Regions from separate parts of the Streptomyces sp. NPDC090022 genome, predicted to be linked through region 2. Evidence: riboswitches for the same ligand, from Rfam matches in the RefSeq annotation. Region 2 holds a riboswitch; each other region holds the start of a gene.

Region 1 (7,100 bases), on a different contig from region 2:
TCGTGCTGCCCTCCGGCGAGGGCGACCGGCGCCTGACCGACGGGCTGGCCCGGCTGGCCGGCTCCGGCCGGGTCGCCATGCCCGGCCTGGAGCTGCTGCCCGGCTCCTACGACCTGCCCGGCGCGCGGCTGCTGGACCTGGTCGCGGTCATGGACCGGATCCGCCGCGAGTGCCCGTGGACCTCGCAGAAGACGCACGAGGGGCTGGCGAAGTACGCCATAGAGGAGGCGTACGAGCTGGTCGAGGCGATCGAGGACGGCGACCGCGACGAACTGCTGGAGGAACTGGGCGACGTCCTGCTCCAGGTGGTCTTCCACGCGCGGATCGCCGAGGAGGCGGACCCCGGCGAGGACGGCGAGGGCGCCGAGCCGTTCTCGATCGACGACGTGGCCGGGGCCCTGGTCGCCAAGCTCGTCCACCGCCACCCCCACGTCTTCGGCGACGAGAAGGCCGAGACCCCCGACGACGTGCGCGCGCACTGGCTGCGGACCAAGGCGGTGGAGAAGCGGCGCGAGTCGGTGACCGACGGGATCCCGCTGGGCCAGCCGGGCCTGGCGCTCGCGGCCAAGCTGGCGGGCCGGGTCCGCGCCGGCGGGGTGCCGGTGGAGCTGCCGCGGGGCGAGGGCGTCGGGTACGAGCTGCTCGCGCTCGCGGCCCGCGCCGAGGAGGCGGGCATCGACCCCGAGACCGCGCTGCGCGCGGCGGCCCGGACGTACCGGGACGCGATCCGCGCCGCCGAGGGCGTCGGCGGCCCCGCCGCGTAGCGGCCGTACGCACCGGGCGCCGGCCGGCCGTACGTCGGGCCGTACGCCGAGCCGCACGTCTGTACGGGCCGTGCGTCGGGCCGTGCGTATAGAGGGGAGAGCCTCACCCGTGGTGCGGGGCGCGGCCCGCGGGGTTGTGCCAGTGCGGGGCGGGCGGCTGGAGGAACCACTCGCCGAAACCCAGTGGCCGGCCGCGCCCGCCGTGCGCCGGGGCCGTGGCGGGGACCGCGTCGTGGAAGATCCGTTCGGGTCGGGCGCCCAGCTCCCGGAGCACGAGGGCCGTGTCCTCGATGAACGGCGCCGGGCCGCTGAGGTGGACGTCCTGCTCGGGCCACATGCTGCGGTGGCTCAGGGCGGTCGCGAGCCGCTCGGTGGCCTCGTCGCGGTGCCGGCCGGGGGCGGGGGTGATGTACGTGACGCTCAGCCAGCCGTGCCGGTCCGCGTACGCGTCGATGAGCGGGCGGTCGTACAGGTGGGCCGCGTCGCGGGCGACGGCGAAGAGCCGGGCGCCGGCGTCGGGAGGGTGCCGCTCCAGTTCCTCCAGCATCGCCCGCACCGGGGCCCAGCCGGTGCCGGCCGCGATGAAGGTGAGCGGGCGGCCCTCGCGGCGCAGCGTCAGCCGGCCGCCGGCCGCGCCGAGCCGCAGCATCTCGCCGGGCCGTACGGTCCGCACCAGGGCGGTGCTCAGCCGGCCGTCCTCGACCCGGCTGACGTGCAGGTCCAGGGTGTGGTCGGCGCGGGGCGCGTTGCCGAGGGAGTACGTGCGCCAGATCCCGGGCGCGTGCGCGCTGCTGACGCTGACGTACTGGCCGGGCAGGTGGGGCAGCGGGGCGTGCGGGCGCAGGGTCAGGACGGCGATGTCCTCGCCGTACTTCAGGTGGCGTACCACCTCGGCGTCCCACCAGGGCGGCTCCTGGCTGCTCGCGGCGCCGGCCGTCATGGCGTCGGCGATCACCTGGTAGGCCTCGGTCCACGCCTTGCCGGTCTCCGGGGTCCAGGCCTCGCCCGCGGCCTCGGCGAGCGCGGCGAGCAGGCTGGCGCCGACGGCGGCGTAGTGCTCGGGGCGGACCAGGAACTTGCGGTGGTCGCGGCCGAGGTCGTGGAGATAGGGGAGCAGGCTCTCGTCGTCGAGGCGGGCGACGATGTGGGTGAGCGCGGCGAAGAGCCGGTCCCGCTGGCGCTCCATGTCGAGGAAGGCGGGCGGGAAGAGGTCGCGCAGCTCGGGGTGGTGCCAGAAGAGGTGGGAGTAGAAGTACTTGACCGCGTGCTCGGCCCTTCTCTCGACCACCGCGAAGCTGCTCTTCAAGATCCTCACATCCACAAAGCCGACAGTAGGATCGGCTCCGAACGCCAGGTCAAGCTCCGGGGGATCTGCGGACAGCCGCGGCGAACCGCCCATATGGGATGACCGGTGGCGGGCCGGGATACCGTCGGACGGTGCACGATGACCCCGCCGCCGAGCCCACCGCCGCGCCCGCTCCCGCCGTTCCCGCCGCTCCCACCCTCTTCGACTGGGAGTTCGCCACCGATCCGTACCCGGCGTACGCCTGGCTGCGCGAGCACGCCCCGGTGCACCGCACCACGCTGCCCAGCGGGGTCGAGGCCTGGCTGGTGACCCGGTACGCCGACGCCCGCCAGGCGCTGGCCGACCAGCGGCTGAGCAAGAATCCGGCGCACCACGCGGAGCCGGCGCACGCCAAGGGCAAGACGGGCATTCCGGGCGAGCGCAAGGCCGAGCTGATGACCCACCTGCTCAACATCGACCCGCCGGACCACACCCGGCTGCGGCGGCTGGTCTCGAAGGCGTTCACCCCGCGCCGGGTCGCCGAATTCACCCCGCGGGTACAGGAACTGACGGACCATCTCATCGACGGCTTCGCGAGCCGGGGTGAAGCGGATCTCATCCACGAGTTCGCCTTCCCGCTCCCCATCTACGCCATCTGCGAGATGCTCGGCGTACCGCGCGAGGACCAGGACGACTTCCGCGACTGGGCCGGGATGATGATCCGGCACGGCGGCGGTCCGCGCGGCGGCGTCGCCCGGTCGGTGAAGCAGATGCGGACCTACCTGGTCGACCTCATCCACCGCAAAAGGGATGATCTGGGTGATGACCTGATGTCCGGTCTGATCCGGGCGAGCGACCACGGCGAGCACCTGACGGAGAACGAGGCCGCCGCCATGGCCTTCATCCTCCTCTTCGCCGGGTTCGAGACGACCGTGAACCTCATCGGCAACGGCGTCCACTCCCTCTTCATGAACCCCGGCGAGCGCGCCCGCCTCCAGGCCTCCCTCGCCGCCGGGGAGAGCGAGCTGCTCGCCACCGGGGTCGAGGAGCTGCTGCGCTACGACGGCCCGGTGGAGCTGGCCACCTGGCGGTTCGCCACCCGCCCGCTGACCCTCGGCGGCCAGGACATCGCGGCCGGCGACCCGGTCCTGGTCGTGCTCGCGGCCGCCGACCGGGACCCGGAGCGCTTCGCCGCGCCCGACACCCTGGACCTCGCGCGCACCGACAACCAGCACCTCGGATACGGCCACGGCATCCACTACTGCCTGGGCGCGCCGCTGGCCCGGCTGGAGGGGCAGACGGCGCTGGCGACTTTGCTGACGCGTCTGCCGGATCTCGAGCTCGCCGTGGACCCCTCGGAGCTGCGCTGGCGCGGCGGGCTCATCATGCGTGGCCTGCGCACGCTTCCGGTCCGCTTCACTCCCCGCAATTAACTGACCCGGCGTCACGACTGTGACCTTCACGTGATCTGCGCTGCATCGACTTGTGACAAGCGTTCGAGGAGCGCTAGGTTCCACGTCACCCCTCACCGGGTGTGTTTTGCCGTCACGCGAAAGGTCCACCCTCATGCGTTCCGGGAACGGCCGTCACCGGCGCCCCCGTCAGGCTCCCGCAATCGTCGTCACCGCCGGAGTCGCGGGCTCCGCGCTCGCCCTGCCGCTGCTGGCGGCCACCAACGCGACCGCCGCGGAGGCCACCACGTGGGACAAGGTCGCCGAGTGCGAGAGCGGCGGCACGTGGAGCGCCAACTTCGGCAGCGACGCGTACGGCGGCCTGCAGTTCACGCAGGAGCAGTGGAAGAACGCGGGCGGGCTGGCCTACGCCGAGCGCCCCGACCTCGCCAGCCGCTCCCAGCAGATAGCCATCGCCGAGCAGGTGCTGGCCTCCCAGGGCCCCCAGGCGTGGCCGGTGTGCGCGGAGAAGGCGGGCCTGGTCCAGCACGGCCCGGCCGCCGATGTGGACCCCGGCGTGCCCGGCGCCCCCCGCCCGGTCGACCCGGCCCCGCTGCGCCCCTCCGAGGGATCCGGCGACACCCCGCAGATCCCCGGCCACTCGGCCGGCCCCTCGGTCCCGGCGACCACCCCGCCGATCAACGAGCCGCTGCTGCCCACGGCGCCCGGAATGCCCGGACTGCCCGTCATGCCCGCCCCGGACGTGACCTCGACGCCCTCGGTGCTGCCTCCGGTGACGCCGCCCGCCACCCCGGGCGCCCCCGCCACGCCGGGTACCCCCGGGACCCCGGGCACCCCCGGCGCCTCCACCGACCCGGCCGCCCCGACGGTCCCGGCCGCCCCCACCGTCCCGGGCACCCCGGTCGACCCCACCGCTCCGGCGGGCGGTACGACCGCGCCGGGCAACACCCCGACGCCGGACTCCGCCGAGGGCACCGGACGCCACCGCGGCGCCCCGGCCGCCGAGAGTCCGGCCGCCCCCGGACCCGCCCCGGAACCGACGTACACGGTGAAGCCGGGTGACAACCTGACGGACATCGCGGACGCCAACGGCCTCAAGGGCGGCTGGAACGCCCTTTACGAGGCCAATGAGCAGGTCATCGGCAAGGACGCGGACCTGATCAAGCCCGGACAGAATCTGGACGTAACCCCGAAATAGGGGCACTTCAGGCGGGTGGAAACGCCCCAATGTCCGTTTCGTGTAAGTGAGACATGCGTCTCTTCCGGTCAACTGGCGTGTCTCGTTTGTGGAATGCCGCAAACCCGCCCCTCACCTGCGCAAACATCCCTTTCAGGAGTGCAAGTAGGGGCGGTTTCCGGCGAATGCGCTCGTTGAACATCGGGCGGAGACCTGTCTACCTTCTGAATCGCTCGCCACCGCGGGCCCCTTCGACCGCATCGCCGAATCCTGCCGGCGGACGGAGGGAACAGTCGTCGCGTCAAGCGCCGAAGGCAGGAGCGGGGGACCCAAGGTAGGTGCCGGGACCGGCCATTGAGAGATGGTCACGGGAACGGCTAGGGGTTAAGCCGCGCGCTAGGTCGCGCGGCCGGGCAACTCACTCGCCCGAACCCGACAGCTCACCTCGCAGGCGTCGGTGAGGAGAAGTTCCATGCTGCTTTCCGGCAAGGGCAAGCACCGCCGCGCCTCCAAGGCGACCCGCATCGTCACGCTCGCCGGTGTCACCGGTGCCGCGATCGCCGCCCCGCTGATGGCCGCGGGCACCGCGAACGCCGCCACCGCCTCGCAGTGGGACGCCGTCGCCGCGTGCGAGTCCGGCGGCAACTGGTCCATCAACACCGGCAACGGCTACTACGGCGGTCTGCAGTTCTCCGCCTCCACCTGGGCCGGCTTCGGCGGCAAGGCGTACGCCCCGCAGGCCAACCAGGCCACCAAGGCGCAGCAGATAGCCATCGCCGAGAAGGTCCTCAAGGGCCAGGGCAAGGGCGCCTGGCCGCACTGCGGCAAGGGCCTGACCAACGCGGCCTACAACGGCGGCGGCACCCAGACGCCGGCCAAGCCGAAGACCGAGACCAAGAAGACCGAGACCAAGAAGACGGAGACGAAGGCCGCGGCGCCGAAGAAGGAGACCCCGCGCTCCGAGGCCCCCGTCACCCGCTCCGAGCGCGCGGCCACCCCGGCGCCGGTCTCCAAGCCCGCCCCGGCCCCGCTGACCGGCAACGGCTCCTACGAGGTCAAGGCCGGCGACACCCTCAGCACCATCGCCGAGGCCCACGGCGTCAAGGGCGGCTGGCAGCAGCTGTTCGAGCTGAACAAGGACATCGTCAAGGACGCGGACCTGATCTTCCCCGGCCAGAAGCTGAAGATCGGCTGAACCACGGCGCAACACTCGCGGTCCTGACCGCGAAACGTTCGCCACACGCGTACCTCCCCGCCGCCCGGCGCGTCTCCCCTCACGCGCCGGGCGGCGGCGTCTTTCCGGACGGAACGCCTGTTGATCATGGGTCTTATATGACGGAACACGGGTATTCGGACCCTTTTTCGTCCCAGGGGGCGGGCGGTCGGCAGGCCGACTGCCCGGATCCGGTTAGGCTCTAGTGCGGCAGGGCCGTCCCACGGCCCCCGCCCCCGCACACCCAGCGTCACATCCCAGAAGGAGATGCTCGTGCCGTCCATCGACGTCGTCGTAGCCCGGGAAATCCTGGACTCCCGAGGCAACCCCACGGTCGAGGTCGAGGTGGGCCTCGACGACGGCAGCACCGGCCGTGCTGCCGTTCCGTCCGGCGCCTCCACCGGTGCCTTCGAGGCCATTGAGCTCCGCGACGGCGACCCGAACCGCTACATGGGCAAGGGCGTCGAGAAGGCCGTCCTCGCGGTCATCGAGCAGATCGGCCCGGAGCTCGTCGGCTACGACGCCACCGAGCAGCGCCTGATCGACCAGGCCATGTTCGACCTGGACGCCACCGACAACAAGGGCTCCCTCGGCGCCAACGCCATCCTCGGCGTCTCCCTGGCCGTCGCGCACGCCGCGTCCGAGGCCTCGGACCTCCCGCTCTTCCGCTACCTCGGCGGCCCGAACGCGCACCTGCTGCCCGTTCCGATGATGAACATCCTCAACGGTGGGTCGCACGCCGACTCCAACGTCGACATCCAGGAGTTCATGATCGCGCCGATCGGCGCGGAGTCCTTCTCCGAGGCCCTGCGCTGGGGTGCGGAGGTCTACCACACCCTCAAGAAGGTCCTGCACACCAAGGGCCTGTCCACCGGTCTGGGCGACGAGGGCGGCTTCGCCCCGAACCTGGAGTCCAACCGCGCCGCGCTCGACCTCATCGTCGAGGCCATCAAGCAGGCCGGCTACATCCCGGGCAAGGACATCGCGCTCGCGCTCGACGTCGCCGCGTCCGAGTTCTACAAGGACGGCAAGTACGAGTTCGAGGGCCAGTCCCGCTCGGCCGCCGAGATGACCGAGTACTACGAGGGCCTCGTCGACGCCTACCCGCTGGTCTCCATCGAGGACCCGCTGTTCGAGGACGACTGGGCCGGCTGGAAGGTCATCACCGACAAGCTCGGCGCCCGCGTCCAGATCGTCGGCGACGACCTCTTCGTCACCAACCCCGAGCGTCTGGCCCGCGGTATCGAGG
Region 2 (7,100 bases):
GCGGTCAGGGCCAGCCCGTTGATCTTGGTGGATTCGTTCCAGTCCAGTTCGCGCAGCCGGTCGGCCGACACCCCCCACCGCTCCAGGTGCGCGCCGACGCCCAGCGGCACCGCGAAGACGGTGTCCGTACCGGCCAGCGCCTTGATCGTCGGCAGGTCCAGGTGGTCGTAGTGGTCGTGGGAGATCACCACCGCGTCCACCGGTCCCAGTGCGGCCAGCGGCACCGGTACGGGGTGCAGTCGCTTGGGGCCGGCGAAGGGGAACGGAGAGCACCGCTCTCCCCACACGGGGTCGAACAGCACGCGCCGCCCGTCGATCTCGGCGAGCACGCTGGAGTGCCCCATCCACGTCAGCCGCAGCCCCGTGACCGGCGGCTTCGCCAGGTCGGCCAGGGTCGTCGGGTGCACCGGAACGCCCGCGGCGGGGCCGCGGCGCTGCCGCTGCTCCTTGTGGAAGTAGATCTTGGCGAACTCCCGCATGGAGCCGGAGGGCCTGGTCCGGGCCCCGACCGGGTTCTGGAAGACGCCGTCGGCGAAGTTCGGCGAGCGGCGGATCCGCTCCATGCGCGCGCCGGACGGATCCGCGCCGAAGGCTTCGGGCCGCAGGTCGCGCAGCCGAGGACGCAAGGGACGGGAGCCGGTCAAGGCGCCTCCTGGGAGGGGAGTGTGGCGAGGGGATGGGACAGGGGATCCTGCTCTCTTCGACGTTCCCAACGCACACCGGCCCGGAAGGATTCCGCTTCCGGGCCGGAGCCCGGTCCCGGACCGGTCGGCGCCCCGCCCCGCGCACGGCGCTACAGGGGCAGCAGGTCCGGCCGCTTGGCCTCCACGTGGTCCCCGGAGGACTCCCCGCGCAGCCGCCGCCCGATCCACGGCACCAGGTACTCGCGCGCCCACTGGATGTTGTCGCGGGTGACCTCGGCCGATCCGCGCGGCTGCTGCGGCGGCCACGGCTGGTCCGGGTCGGCCGGTACGTCGATCCCGAGCACCTGGGCCGCGCGCAGCGCCACCCGGGTGTGCCCCTCCGGGGAGAGGTGCAGCCGGTCGTCGTCCCAGGCCCGCCGGTCCTGTACGGACTTCAGCGACCAGAGGTCGAGCACCGGGCAGTCGTAGCGGTCGGCGATGGCCCGCACGTGCGCGGAGTACGTCGCGACCTTGCCCCGCAGGTGCTTGAGGACCGGCACCCCGCGGGTGTCGAATCCGGTGGTGATCATGACCTGGCCGACGGCTCGGGTGAGGTCGGCCACGGCCGCCTCGAACCGCTCCGCCACGTCGTCGGGGTCGCTGCCGGGCCGGATGATGTCGTTCCCGCCGGCGCAGAAGGTGACGAGGTCCGGCGCGAGCTCCTTGGCCCGCGGCACCTGCTCGGCCACGATCTGGTCGAGCAGGCGTCCGCGTACGGCGAGGTTCGCGTACCGGAAGTCGTGCTCGTCACGCCGGTCGGCCAGGAGTACGGCGAGCCGGTCGGCCCAGCCGACGTAGATTCCCCCGGGTCCCGGGTCCCCCACACCCTCGGTGAAGCTGTCTCCGATCGCCGCGTACGAGCCGATGGTGTCGATGCTGCCGATGGTCCGTCGTGTCGAGTTGTTCATCGTTGTCGTCGCTGCCACGGGACCACATCCTTCACCTCGAGACGTGACCTACGCCACCGTAGGAAGGGGTTGACGGGCCGTGATCTATACCACCCGGTCAGGGAGGAATAACAAGGCGTGAGGCCAGGACCCCCCTCGGGCCCTGGCCTCACACGTTTCCCGGAGCCGCCCCCGTTGGGCGGCCGCCGCTGCCGTCAGATGCTCACGCCGTGGGAGCGGAGGTAGGCGAGCGGGTCGACGTCCGAGCCGTAGCCCGGGCCGGTGCGGATCTCGAAGTGCAGGTGCGGGCCGGTGGAGTTGCCGGTCGAGCCGGACAGGCCGAGCTGCTGGCCGGCGGTGACGCTCTGGCCGACCGAGACCGACAGCTGCGACAGGTGGGCGTACTGCGAGTAGTGGCCGTCGGCGTGCTTGACGACGACCTCGTTGCCGTACGAGCCGCCCCAGCCGGCGGACACGACGGTGCCCGCGCTGACCGCCTTGACGGAGGTGCCGGAGCGCGCGATGAAGTCGACACCGGTGTGGTAGCCGCTGGACCACATGGCCCCGGAGGCCCGGTAGGCGGTGGAGACGCCGCCGCCGACCGGGGCGACGAAGCCGGCCTTGCCCGGGGCGGCGGCGGTGCCGGAGCCCTGGGCCGGGGTCCGGTCGGCGGAACCGCGCTCGGGGGCGGGCGCGACCGGGGCGGGCCGGGCCGGGGCCGACTCCGGGGCGGACTCGACGGGCGTCGACTCGACCGGGGCCGACTCGACGGGGGCCGACTCGACGGGGGCCGCGCCCCGGTCCCCGAGGGTGAGCTCCAGGCCCGGGTGGATCAGCGACGGGTCGGTGCCGACGGCGTCACGGTTGTCGGCGTACAGCTCCTGCCAGCCGCCGGAGAGGCCGCGGTCCTCGGCGATGCGCGAGAGGCAGTCGCCCTGGACGACGGTGTAGGTGCTGGGGGCCGGCCGGGGCGCCGCGTGCGAGGGGGCGGCCTGGAGGGCGGCCGGCACCTGCGCCGGGAGCTGGGCCGTGACCGGGGCCTGCGGGGCGGCGGCGGGAGCCCCGGCCGCGTTCGCGCCGGTGGCGCCCATCAGCGGCAGCGCGAGGGCCGCACCGCCCGTGCCGGCGGCGACGAAACCGCGGGTCAGGGAGCGGGACTTGGGGCGTCGGTGCTTGCCTTTTCCGGGCATGGCGTTTTCCTCTCCGGCGCCTGCGAGGTGAGCTGTCGGGTTCGGACTGGAGCTGTCCGGCCGTATCACTACGGCTTCACCCCGAGCCATTCGGATATCAAGATCCGATCCGGCGGGCCTACCTGGTTCCCCCGCTCCTGCCACGTACATGAATAGTCGGGTGCGGTGTCCGGATGGTGGCAGGATTCGGCGGTCCATCCGGATCGGTCGTGAACGTAATCCAGCCATGCCGCGCGAAACAAGCCACGAATTCCCCCATGGATTCCCGTTGATGAGAGTCCGCCGGAATTCCGGTCACCCTCCGTCCATTCCGTCGCTTCAACAGCCAGCCACCGCAGGGAATTCGGCCTCCGCGATCAGGCACTCACGGTCACCGTATGATCCTGCTCACGGGGGCGGGAGGCGATCTCCCTTCTCCCCCGGGCACGTTGGGGCCAAGCAGCGCAATTCGGACAACCGCGACGATACGGAGGGGGCACTCATGACCCAGCAGATACCTCGGACCCGGCCCACGGAGCCGGAGCTGACCGGCATACGCAACTTCCGTGACGTGGGCGGGCTGCCGACCACCGACGGGCGGCAGGTCCGTACGGGACGACTGTTCCGAAGCGGACATCTCGCCCATGCCACCGAAACCGACGCAGAATTCCTCGCGTCGCTCGGCCTCCACACCGTCTTCGATTTCCGCAATGCGGCCGACCACGCCCTCGAGGGACCCGATGTGGAACTTCCGGGTGTACGGAATGTGAACATTCCCCTCTCCGACCCGGCGGACGGCAAGGAGTTCTGGAAGATGGTGCGCGACGGCGACCTCGGCCAGCTGCGCGATCTGCTCGGCGAGGGCCGGGCGGCCGACCGGATGACGCGCTCGTACCGCGAGATCATCACCCGGCGCACCGCCGAGCACAGCCGCGTCCTGCACGCCCTCGCCGAGGACAGCGTGCCCGCCCTCATGCACTGCGCGGCCGGCAAGGACCGGGCCGGGCTCTCGGTCGCCGTCACCCTCCTCGCGGTGGGCGTCGAGCGCGAGGCGATCGTGGCGGACTACCTGGAGTCGAACGCCCCGCACCGCCGCTACCGGGTACGCCGTGGCAGCGAGGCGCCCGAGGCGCGCTCGCCCGAGGTGATGGAACTGCTGGCCCCGCTCTTCGACGCCCGCGCCGAGTACCTGACCGAGGCCTTCGACGCCATCGAGGAGACCTGGGGCGGCGTGCCGGCCTACCTGGGCGAGGGCCTCGGGCTCGCCCCCGAGACCCTCGCCCGGCTGCGTGAGAAGCTCCTCGTCTGACGCTCACGCCCGCGCGGGAGGGAGCACCCACGCCCGCGCGGGAGGCGGCGCTCACGCCCGCGCGGGAGGCGGCGCCGTCACCGCTGTGCGGCGGCCTGCTTCACCAGCGTCCGGCCGAAGTCCCACATCAGCGAGCCCCCGCCGTGCGCGTCGTCCATGACCGCCCGGAAGGCGGTCACGAAGCGGTCCACGTCGGCCTCGTCCACGACGAGCGGCGGGATCAGCTTGATGACCTCCAGATGGTCTCCGGAGACCTGGGTCAGGATCCGGTGCCTCTGCAGCAGCGGCACCACGACCATCTGCGCGAACAGCCCCTTGCGGGCCGCCTGGAGCATCGTCCAGCGGCTGCGCAGGCCCAGCGAGGAGGGCCGGCCGAACTCGATGCCGATCATCAGGCCGCGCCCGCGCACCTCGTGCAGCAGCTCGTACTCCGGCACGAGCGCCGCGAGCCGCCCGCGCAAGGAGTCGCCCACCTCCCGGGCGCGGGCGACGAGCGACTCGTTCTCCATCACCGACAGCACCGCGAGTCCGGCCGCCATCGCCTGTGCGTTGGAGCCGAAACTCGCCGAGTGGACCAGCACCCGGTCCATGGACGAGTAGACCTTCTTGAAGATCCAGTCCTTGCCCAGGGTCGCGCCCACGGGGACGTAGCCGCCGGAGAGCGCCTTGGCCACGCACACCAGATCCGGCTCCACGCCCGGTTCGTTCTGGTAGGCGTAGAAATCCCCGGTACGCCCCAGCCCGGTCTGCACCTCGTCGGCGATGAGCAGGGCCTTGTGCCGGTGCAGCAGGTCCTGCGCCGCGTGCAGGAAGCCCGGCGGGGCCGCGTGCACGCCCTTGCCCTGGACGGGCTCCACCACGAAGGCCGCCACGTCGCCGCGCCGCAGCTCGCGCTCCAGCGCCGCCAGATCGCCGAGCGCGATCCGGGTGTCGGGCAGCAGCGGGGCGAAGCCGTCACGGAAGCCGCCCTCGCCGTTGACGGAGAGGGCGCCGGTGGTCAGCCCGTGGAAGGCGTGGTCGCAGTAGAGGACCCTGGGCCGGCCGGTGGCGCAGCGGGCGAACTTCAGGGCGGTCTCGACGGCCTCGGTGCCGCTGTTGCCGAAGAACACCCGGTCCAGGTGCGGGCTGTACGACAGCAGCCGCTCGGCCAGCAGCCCGGGCAGGGGCTGGCAGTCGAAGCGGGTGAGGTCGGCGAGCTGGGCGTCCAGGACGTCGTGGAGGGCCTTGCGCACGACGGGGTGGTGCCGGCCCAGGCCCATCACGCCGAACCCGGCGAGCATGTCGAGGTAGTCGTGGCCCTCGGCGTCGTAGAAGTGGGCGCCCTCGGCCCGCTCGTAGACCTTGTCGAAGCCGATGGTGTGCAGCATGCGGGGCAGTTGGTGGTTGAGGTGCCGGGCGTGCAGCTCGTAGCGCTCCGCGCCCCGCTCGGCCAGCAGCGCGCCGAGATCGAATTCCTTGCCGGCACCCGCGCCCGGCCCGGTCATGCCGAGGTGTCCCGGTTCCCCGAGACCGTCTCGCGGGCTGCCCGCAGGGATTCCTTCAGGGATCCCATGGTGGCCAGGACGGCCGTGGGCTCGTAGCCGCAGTGCGCCATGCAGTTGGCGCAGCGCGGGTCCTTTCCGCGGCCGTACTTGCTCCAGTCGGTGTCCTCGATGAGTTCCCGGTACGTCGGGACGTATCCGTCGCTCATGAGATAGCAGGGCCGCTGCCAGCCGAAGAGGGAGTAATTCGGAATGGCCCAGGCGGTGCAGGGGAAATCCGCCTTTCCTTCGAGGAAGTCGAGGAAGAGCGGTGAGTGGTTGAGCCGCCAGCGCCGCCGGTTGCCGCCCGCGAAGGCCTTGCGGAAGAGTTCACGGGTCTGTTCGACACCGAGGAAGTGTTCCTGGTCGGGCGCCTTTTCGTACGCGTACGCCGGCGAGATCATCATTTCGTCGACCTTGAGGTCGTCGTTGAGGTAGTTGAGGACCTCGATGACGGTCTGCGCGGTGTCGGTGTTGAAGAAGGTGGAGTTGGTGGTGACGCGGAAGCCGCGCCGCTTGGCCTCCTTGATGGCCGCCACCGCCTCGTCGAAGACGCCCTCCTTGGCCACGGACTCGTCGTGGCGTTCGCGCAGGCCGTCGATGTGCACGGCGAAGGCGAAGTACGGGGAGGGGGTGAAGTCCTCGATCCTCTTGCGGAGCAGCAGGGCGTTGGTGCACAGGAAGACGTACTTGCGCCGGGCCACCAACTGCCGCACGATCTCGTGGATCTGCGGGTGCATCAGGGGCTCGCCGCCCGCGATGGACACCATCGGGGCGCCGGACTCCAGGACCGCACCCACCGCCTGGGCGACCGGCATGCGCTGCTTGAGGACCCCGGCGGGGTGCTGGATCTTCCCGCATCCCTCGCACTTGAGATTGCAGGCGTAGAGCGGTTCGAGCTCCACGATGAGGGGGAACTTCTCGCGCCTCCGGAGCTTCTGTTCGAAGAGATAGGTCCCGACCCTGATGGACTGTCGCAGCGGCATGGCCATCTGGCTCACCTCCTGGGGAGCGGCAAAGAACGGTGCCAGTCATAAAAAGCGGGCAGTACGGCACGCAGTACGCGGAAGGCCGATATTCCACCGCGCACCGTGCCGATACGGACGAGCTCATGCTCCGGAGCGTCCACGATCACCCGGACGGCCGCAACCGGACGCCCGCCCGGCGGCGCGCCGGGGCCGTACAGCGCGCTGCGGAGGGTCGCGGCCGACTCCATGTCGACGGCAATGGCCCCGGTCGCCCGCAGTTCGGCGCGCTCGGCGCCGCGGACGACGTGGTCGGAGCCGGTCAGGACACCGGTGTGGACGGTCCGCCCGGGGGCGACCCGCGCCAGCGCCCCGGCGAGGGTCGCGCTGCCGGCGCAGGTGACGGTGCCCAGCGGGTCGCGGGTCTCCTCGGCGACCACCAGGTCGCCGGGGTGCATGCCGGGGACGAGCCCGGCGCAGAAGCCGGTGGCGACCACGGCGGCCCCGCGCAGCGCGGGTTCGGCGAGGGCCCGGGCCACGGACCGTTCGGCCGCGCGCGGCCCCATG
Region 3 (7,100 bases), on a different contig from region 2:
CAGAGCGCCGCGTCAACGTCGGCTGGGCCGAGGGCCTGCACGCTCGTCCCGCCTCGATCTTCGTCCGTGCGGCCACGGCTTCCGGCGTCCCGGTGACCATCGCGAAGGCGGACGGCAACCCGGTCAACGCCGGTTCCATGCTCGCGGTGCTGGGCCTGGGCGCCCAGGGCGGCGAGGAGATCGTCCTGGCTTCGGACGCCGAGGGCGCGGAGATCGCGCTCGACCGCCTCGCGAAGCTGGTCGCCGAGGGTCTCGAGGAGCTCCCCGAGACCGTCTGACCCTTCGGGTTCGGCCCGCGTACGTGTGCGGCGGAGCCGCGGCGCCCGGAATGCCGGTGCCGCGGCTCCGCCGTTTCGCTTTCCCGGCCCGGCCGGCTTTCTCCCGGCTTTCTCCGGGCGCGCAGGAATTCCTGCGAATTCGCGCGGGCACGTAGGCGTATATCGACCCCGGCTGCGGCGGCCTCGATATCCGTCCTTTGTATACGTCCTTTGTTAAAGGCGGCCGCTCGCCGTGTTGACGGGATGTTGCGGAGTCCTCACACGCAGCCGGTGGGCCGCGGCCGCCCGGTCCGCGTGCAGGGCGGTCAGCGCCCGCGCCCGCTCGGCGTCGCCGCGGGCCACCGCGTCCACGATCGCACCGTGCTCCGCCCAGGACTCCGCGGGCCGCGCGGACGGCTCCACGGCGTACATCCAGGCGACCTTGTGGCGCAGCTGGGTCAGCAGGGCGATGAGCCCGGGGCTGCCGGAGGCCTGGACGAGCGTCTCGTGGAACCAGCCGCCCAGGGACCGCAGATCCTCCCCCTGGCCGCGCCTGGCCCGCTCCTGGCCGAGCCGGACCAGCCCGCGCAGCACCTTGAGGTGGGCCTCGGTGCGCCGCCGGGCGGCGCGGGAGGCCGCCAGCGGCTCCAGCAGCATCCGGACCTCCAGGAAGTCCGCCGCCTCCTGCTCGGTCGGCTCCGCGACACAGGCGCCGGCGTGCCGCCGGGTGGTGACGAAACCCTCGGACTGAAGGGTGCGCAGCGCCTCGCGGACCGGGACGCGGGAGACGCCGTACCGGCGGGCGAGCAGGTCCTCGGTGAGTCTGCCGCCGGGCTCGAATACACCGGAGACGATGTCGTCACGGATTGCGGTGCAGACCGCGTGCGCGGGAATACGCAATGCCGGACCTCCGCCCTGAGCCAACGTCATGACTGCGACTCTATGACAATGCGCCGCAGTTTCCGAGTGCGGAAGGAAAGTACGGCGCAATACGCGACGGAAATCGGAAAAGCGCGGCGGCGGGCCGGCCCCCGCGCCGGGGTGGCACGGCGCACGCGGCGCACGCAACGCGAAGACCCCGGCTCGGGGAGCCGGGGTCTTCGGGGAAACGATGGGCCGTGCGCGGCCGCAGGGTCAGACGCGGACGCCGTGCGAGCGCAGGTAGGCGACCGGGTCGATGTCCGAGCCGTAGCTGGCGCCGGTACGGGCCTCGAAGTGCAGGTGGGCGCCACTGGAGTTGCCCGTGTTGCCCGACAGGCCGATCTGCTGGCCCGGGGTGACCTGCTGGCCGGCCGAGACGCTCAGCGAGGACAGGTGGGCGTACTGGGTGTAGGTGCCGTCGTTGTGCTTGATGACGACGTTGTTGCCGTAGGCGCCGCCCCAGCCGGCCTCGACAATCACGCCCGCGCCGACCGCACGCACGGAGGTGCCGGAGGCCGCGTGGAAGTCGATGCCGGTGTGGCTGCCGGAGGACCACATGCCGCCGCCGGCCCCGTAGCTGGTGCTGACGTAGGAGTCGTCGAGCGGCGAGACGAAGGTGTTGAGGCGCTTGCGCTCCTCCTCGCGCTCCGCGCGCTCCTTGGCCTCGCGCTCGGCCTTCGCCTTGGCCTCGGCCAGGCGCTTGGCCTCGGCGGCCTTCTGCTTCGCGTCGGCCTCGGCCTGCGCCTTGGCGGCGGCGACCTCGGCGGCGTGCTGCTGGGAAGCGGCCTGGGTCTCGATGTCGCCCGCGAGCTCGTCCGCGACGACCACGTTGTTCAGGCCGGTGTCCTGCGGGACGGAGGAGTTGTTGTCCGCGGCGAAGGCCGGGGCGGCCAGCGTGCCGACGACACCCGTCGTGGCGAGGGCGGCGATCCCGGCGATGCCTGCGGTCTTGCGGCTCAGACGGCTGCCACCACGGTGCTTGCCGGTGGCACGGCTGGTGCTGCTGCCAAACGCCATGAAAAGGCTGATCCTTTCCTTCCTTCTCGCCTACCGGGTTAGCTGACGGGTTCGGAGCAGGAAGGTCTCCTACGGGCCCCCTCTGGCGAGGCGGTCCGATTCACCCCAGGGACTGATGTGGGTCCCCGGCTCCCCAGGCTCGCGCCTGACGGGGACTCGGCGATCGCTGCCCGGTGCCGCGGGTGCGGCGGACACAACTGACGGACAGCAAGCCCGACGCTAGGCGGATCATCAGCCGATCGCCAAACAGACGAGCGCTTTTGTTGCGTACGCCACACCGCATACGAGCAACCTCGCCACCAACCGGACATTGAGCACACAAGGGGCCCCGGCGGACAACCCGCCGGGGCCCCTTGGTGATACGGCGTCAGCCGCCGCGTCGGATGCCGCGTCAGTTGGTGACGACGGTGACCTCACCGATGCCGAGCGCGCGCACCGGCTCCTCGATCTGCGAGGCGTCCCCCACCAGGACCGTCACCAGCCGGTCCGCCGGGAAGGCGCTGACCACCGCGGAGGTCGCCTCCACGGTGCCGGTCTCGGCCAGCCGGGCGTACAACTGCGCCTGGTAGTCGTCGGGGAGCTGCTGCTCGACCTGGTCGGCGAGGGTGGCGGCGACCGAGGCGGCCGTCTCGAACTTCAGCGGGGCCACGCCCACCAGGTTCTGCACCGCCACGTCCCGCTCGGCGTCGGTCAGGCCGCCCTCCGCGAGGGTGCGCAGCACCTTCCACAGGTCGTCCAGCGCCGGGCCGGTGTTGGGGGTGTCCACGGAGCCGCTGATGGCCAGCATGGACGCGCCCGTGGCGCCGCCGGGCGAGGACGGCGCGGTGGAGCGCAGCACCTGGCCGAAGGAGCGCACGCCGTAGGTGTAGCCCTTCTCCTCGCGCAGCACCTTGTCCAGGCGCGAGGTGAGCGTGCCGCCCAGGCAGTACGTGCCGAGCAGCTGGGCCGCCCAGACGCGGTCGTGCCGGTCCGGCCCGATCCGGCCGATCAGCAGCTGCGTCTGGACCGCGCCGGGGCGGTCCACGATGACCACGCGGCCGGTGTCGTCGGCGGAGATCTGCGGGACCGGGCGGGCGGCGGCGGTGCCGCCGGTCCAGCCGCCCAGGGTGTCGGCGAGGACGGCGTCCAGGTCGGTGCCGGCGTAGTCGCCCACGATGACGGCGGTGGTCGTGGCGGGGCGGACGTGGGCCTCGTAGAAGGCGCGGACGGCCGCGGCGTCGATCCGGGCGACGGTCTCCTCGGTGCCCTGGCGCGGGCGGGACATCCGCAGGGCGGCCGGGAAGAGCTCCTTGGAGAGCTGCTTGGCGGCGCGGCGCTGCGGGTTGGCCAGCTCGTGCGGGATCTCGTCGAGGCGGTTGCGCACCAGGCGGTCCACCTCGCTGTCGGCGAAGGCGGGCGCGCGCAGCGCCTCGGCGAGCAGGCCGAGCGCCTTGGGCAGCCGGGAGGCCGGGACCTCCAGGGAGACCCGGACGCCCGGGTGGTCGGCGTGCGCGTCGAGGGTGGCGCCGCAGCGCTCCAGCTCGGCGGCGAACTCCTCGGCGGAGTGCTTGTCGGTGCCCTCGGACAGCGCGCGGGCCATGATCGTGGCCACGCCGTCCAGGCCCTCGGGCTCGGCGTCCAGCGGGGCGTCGAGGATGATCTCGACGGCCACCACCTGCTGGCCGGGCCGGTGGCAGCGCAGCACGGTCAGGCCGTTGTCCAGCGCGCCGCGCTCGGGCGCGGGGAAGGCCCACGGCCTGGCCTCGCCGGCGGCGGGCTGCGGGTGGAAGGTCATCGTCACTGCGGGCTCGGCGGTCACTGCTGCGCCCCCTCGTTCTCGTCGTTCTCGTCGGCCGCGGCGTCCTCGGCCGCCAGCGGCTCGTACACCAGCACCGCGCGGTTGTCGGGGCGCAGCCGGGCGGCGGCCACGGCCTGCACCTCCTCGGCGGTGATGTCCAGGACCCGCTGGACGGCGGTCAGCGCCAGCTGCGGGTCGCCGAACAGCACCGCGAACCGGCACAGTTCGTCGGCGCGGCCGGCCACCGTGCTCAGCCGGTCCAGCCACTCGCGCTCCAGCTGCGCCTGGGCGCGCTCCATCTCCTCGGCCGTCGGGCCCTCGGCGGCGAACCGCGCGAGCTCCTCGTCCACGGCCGCCTCGATGGCGGGCACCTCGACGCCGCCGGAGGTCTTCACGTCCAGCCAGCCCAGGGAGGGCGCGCCGGCCAGCCGCAGCATGCCGAAGCCCGCCGCGACGGCGCTCTGGTCGCGCCGGACCAGCCGGTTGTGCAGGCGGGAGGACTCGCCGCCGCCCAGGATGGTCAGCGCCACGTCCGCCGCGTCGCACTCGCGGGTGCCGTCGTGCGGCAGCCGGTAGGCGGCCATCAGCGCGCGGGCCGGGACCTCTTCGACGATCTCGTGGCGCAGCTGCTCGCCGATGATGTCGGGAAGCGTCCCGTCGCGCGGCGGCTGCTTGCCGTCGTGGGAGGGGATCGTGCCGAAGTACTTCTCGATCCAGGCCAGCGTCTGCTCGGGATCGATGTCGCCGACGACCGACAGCACCGCGTTGTTCGGCGCGTAGTACGTACGGAAGAAGGCGCGCGCGTCCTCCAGGGAGGCGGCGTCCAGGTCGGCCATCGAGCCGATCGGCGTGTGGTGGTACGGGTGGCCCTCGGGGTAGGCCAGGGCCGTCAGGCGCTCGAAGGCCGTGCCGTAGGGCACGTTGTCGTAGCGCTGGCGGCGCTCGTTCTTGACGACGTCGCGCTGGTTCTCCATGGACTCGTCGTCCAGGGCGGCCAGCAGCGAGCCCATCCGGTCCGCCTCCAGCCACAGCGCGAGCTCCAGCTGGTGGGCGGGCATGGTCTCGAAGTAGTTGGTGCGCTCGAAGCTGGTGGTGCCGTTGAGGGAGCCGCCGGCGCCCTGGACCAGCTCGAAGTGACCGTTGCCCGGTACGCTCGCCGAGCCCTGGAACATCAGGTGCTCGAAGAGGTGAGCCAGACCCGTGCGTCCCTTGACTTCGTGGCGCGAGCCGACGTCGTACCAGAGGCAGACCGCCGCGACCGGGGTCAGGTGGTCCTCGGAGAGCACCACGCGCAGGCCGTTGGCCAGCCGGTGCTCGGTCGCTGTCAGGCCGCCGGAGCCGGCCTGAGCTGTGGCCGTGTGACCCATGGGCATGTGGTCCCTTCGATCGATCGCGATGCAGAGATTTCTGTCAGACCTGTCACTGTATGCAAGCGCGTCGGCCGCCGGAGAAGTTCCCGGGTCACTCCCCCCCCGGGGGGCTGTCCCGGGTCGGGGTCGGCGCTGTCAGTGCCTCGGGCCACAATGGTCCGCGTCAGACCCCCATCTTGGTTTAAGGAGCCGCGCAGCGATGGCCCGCCGCAGCACGAAGACCCCGCCGCCGGAGGATTTCGAGGAGAAGATCCTCGACATCGACGTCGTCGACGAAATGCAGGGCTCCTTCCTCGAGTACGCGTACTCGGTGATCTACTCCCGTGCCCTGCCGGACGCCCGGGACGGCATGAAGCCGGTGCACCGCCGGATCGTGTACCAGATGAACGAGATGGGGCTGCGCCCCGACCGCGGGTACGTGAAGTGCGCGCGCGTCGTCGGCGAGGTCATGGGCAAGCTGCACCCGCACGGTGACGCGTCGATCTACGACGCGCTCGTGCGCATGGCCCAGCCCTTCTCGATGCGCCTGCCGCTGGTCGACGGCCACGGCAACTTCGGCTCGCTCGGCAACGACGACCCGCCGGCCGCCATGCGCTACACCGAGTGCCGGATGGCGGACGCCACCTCGCTGATGACGGAGTCGATCGACGAGGACACCGTCGACTTCACCCCGAACTACGACGGCCAGGAGCGCGAGCCGGTCGCGCTGCCGGCGGCGTATCCGAACCTGCTGGTCAACGGCGCGTCCGGGATCGCGGTCGGCATGGCCACCAACATGCCCCCGCACAACCTGGGCGAGGTCATCGCGGCCGCCCGGCACCTGATCCGGCACCCGAACGCGGACCTGGAGGCGCTGATGCGCTTCGTCCCGGGTCCGGACCTGCCGACCGGCGGCCGCATCGTGGGCCTGTCGGGGATCAAGGACGCGTACGAGTCCGGCCGCGGCACCTTCAAGATCCGCGCGACGGCGACGGTGGAGGACGTCACCGCGCGCCGCAAGGGCCTGGTCGTCACCGAGCTGCCCTTCACGGTGGGCCCCGAGAAGGTCATCGCGAAGATCAAGGACCTGGTCGGCTCGAAGAAGCTCCAGGGCATCGCGGACGTCAAGGACCTCACCGACCGCTCGCACGGCCTGCGCCTGGTCATCGAGATCAAGAACGGCTTCCACCCGGAGGCCGTGCTGGAGCAGCTGTACAAGCTGACGCCGATGGAGGAGTCCTTCGGCATCAACAACGTGGCGCTGGTCGACGGCCAGCCGCTCACGCTGGGCCTGAAGGAGCTGCTGGAGGTCTACCTCGACCACCGCTTCGAGGTCGTCCGGCGGCGCAGCGAGTTCCGCCGCGGCAAGCGCCGGGACCGGCTGCACCTGGTCGAGGGCCTGCTGGTGGCGCTCGTCGACATCGACGAGGTCATCCGTCTGATCCGCTCCAGCGACAACTCGGCGCAGGCCAAGGAGCGCCTGATCGAGCACTTCTCGCTGAGCGAGGTCCAGACCCAGTACATCCTGGACACCCCGCTGCGCCGGCTCACGAAGTTCGACCGGATCGAGCTGGAGTCCGAGCGCGACCGCCTGACCGGCGAGATCGACGAGCTGACGGGCATCCTGGAGTCGGACAACGAGCTGCGCAAGCTGGTCAGCTCCGAACTGGCGGCGGTGGCGAAGAAGTTCGGCACGGAGCGGCGTACGGTGCTGCTGGAGTCGGCGGGCGCGAGCCTGGCCGCCGTCCCGCTGGAGGTCGCCGACGACCCGTGCCGGGT

Evidence for each region. Region 2 has a riboswitch for cyclic di-AMP ahead of ACIPXB_RS29290 (peptidoglycan DD-metalloendopeptidase family protein). Riboswitches for the same ligand answer to the same signal wherever they lie in the genome.
Region 1: linked by a shared signal. The riboswitch ahead of ACIPXB_RS20810 (transglycosylase family protein) and the one ahead of ACIPXB_RS29290 (peptidoglycan DD-metalloendopeptidase family protein) in region 2 are both predicted to bind cyclic di-AMP.
Region 3: linked by a shared signal. The riboswitch ahead of ACIPXB_RS18835 (M23 family metallopeptidase) and the one ahead of ACIPXB_RS29290 (peptidoglycan DD-metalloendopeptidase family protein) in region 2 are both predicted to bind cyclic di-AMP.

What each region holds. Positions count from the first base shown of each region.
Region 1 is NZ_JBIVFN010000011.1:95,439-102,538, reverse strand. It holds gene ACIPXB_RS20830 (nucleoside triphosphate pyrophosphohydrolase) at 1-764, shown strand, start outside; gene ACIPXB_RS20825 (globin domain-containing protein) at 868-2,079, opposite strand; gene ACIPXB_RS20820 (cytochrome P450) at 2,202-3,482, shown strand; gene ACIPXB_RS20815 (transglycosylase family protein) at 3,616-4,659, shown strand; cyclic di-AMP (ydaO/yuaA leader) riboswitch at 4,935-5,107, shown strand; gene ACIPXB_RS20810 (transglycosylase family protein) at 5,111-5,833, shown strand; gene eno (phosphopyruvate hydratase) at 6,119-7,100, shown strand, end outside.
Region 2 is NZ_JBIVFN010000022.1:90,120-97,219, forward strand. It holds gene ACIPXB_RS29280 (MBL fold metallo-hydrolase) at 1-644, opposite strand, end outside; gene ACIPXB_RS29285 (SGNH/GDSL hydrolase family protein) at 794-1,591, opposite strand; gene ACIPXB_RS29290 (peptidoglycan DD-metalloendopeptidase family protein) at 1,786-2,760, opposite strand; cyclic di-AMP (ydaO/yuaA leader) riboswitch at 2,763-2,962, opposite strand; gene ACIPXB_RS29295 (tyrosine-protein phosphatase) at 3,242-4,048, shown strand; gene ACIPXB_RS29300 (aspartate aminotransferase family protein) at 4,126-5,532, opposite strand; gene hpnH (adenosyl-hopene transferase HpnH) at 5,529-6,560, opposite strand; gene ACIPXB_RS29310 (1-hydroxy-2-methyl-2-butenyl 4-diphosphate reductase) at 6,566-7,100, opposite strand, start outside.
Region 3 is NZ_JBIVFN010000009.1:132,799-139,898, forward strand. It holds gene ACIPXB_RS18825 (HPr family phosphocarrier protein) at 1-278, shown strand, start outside; gene ACIPXB_RS18830 (GntR family transcriptional regulator) at 492-1,157, opposite strand; gene ACIPXB_RS18835 (M23 family metallopeptidase) at 1,392-2,195, opposite strand; cyclic di-AMP (ydaO/yuaA leader) riboswitch at 2,209-2,367, opposite strand; gene ACIPXB_RS18840 (M16 family metallopeptidase) at 2,587-3,969, opposite strand; gene ACIPXB_RS18845 (M16 family metallopeptidase) at 3,990-5,339, opposite strand; gene ACIPXB_RS18850 (DNA topoisomerase (ATP-hydrolyzing) subunit A) at 5,542-7,100, shown strand, end outside.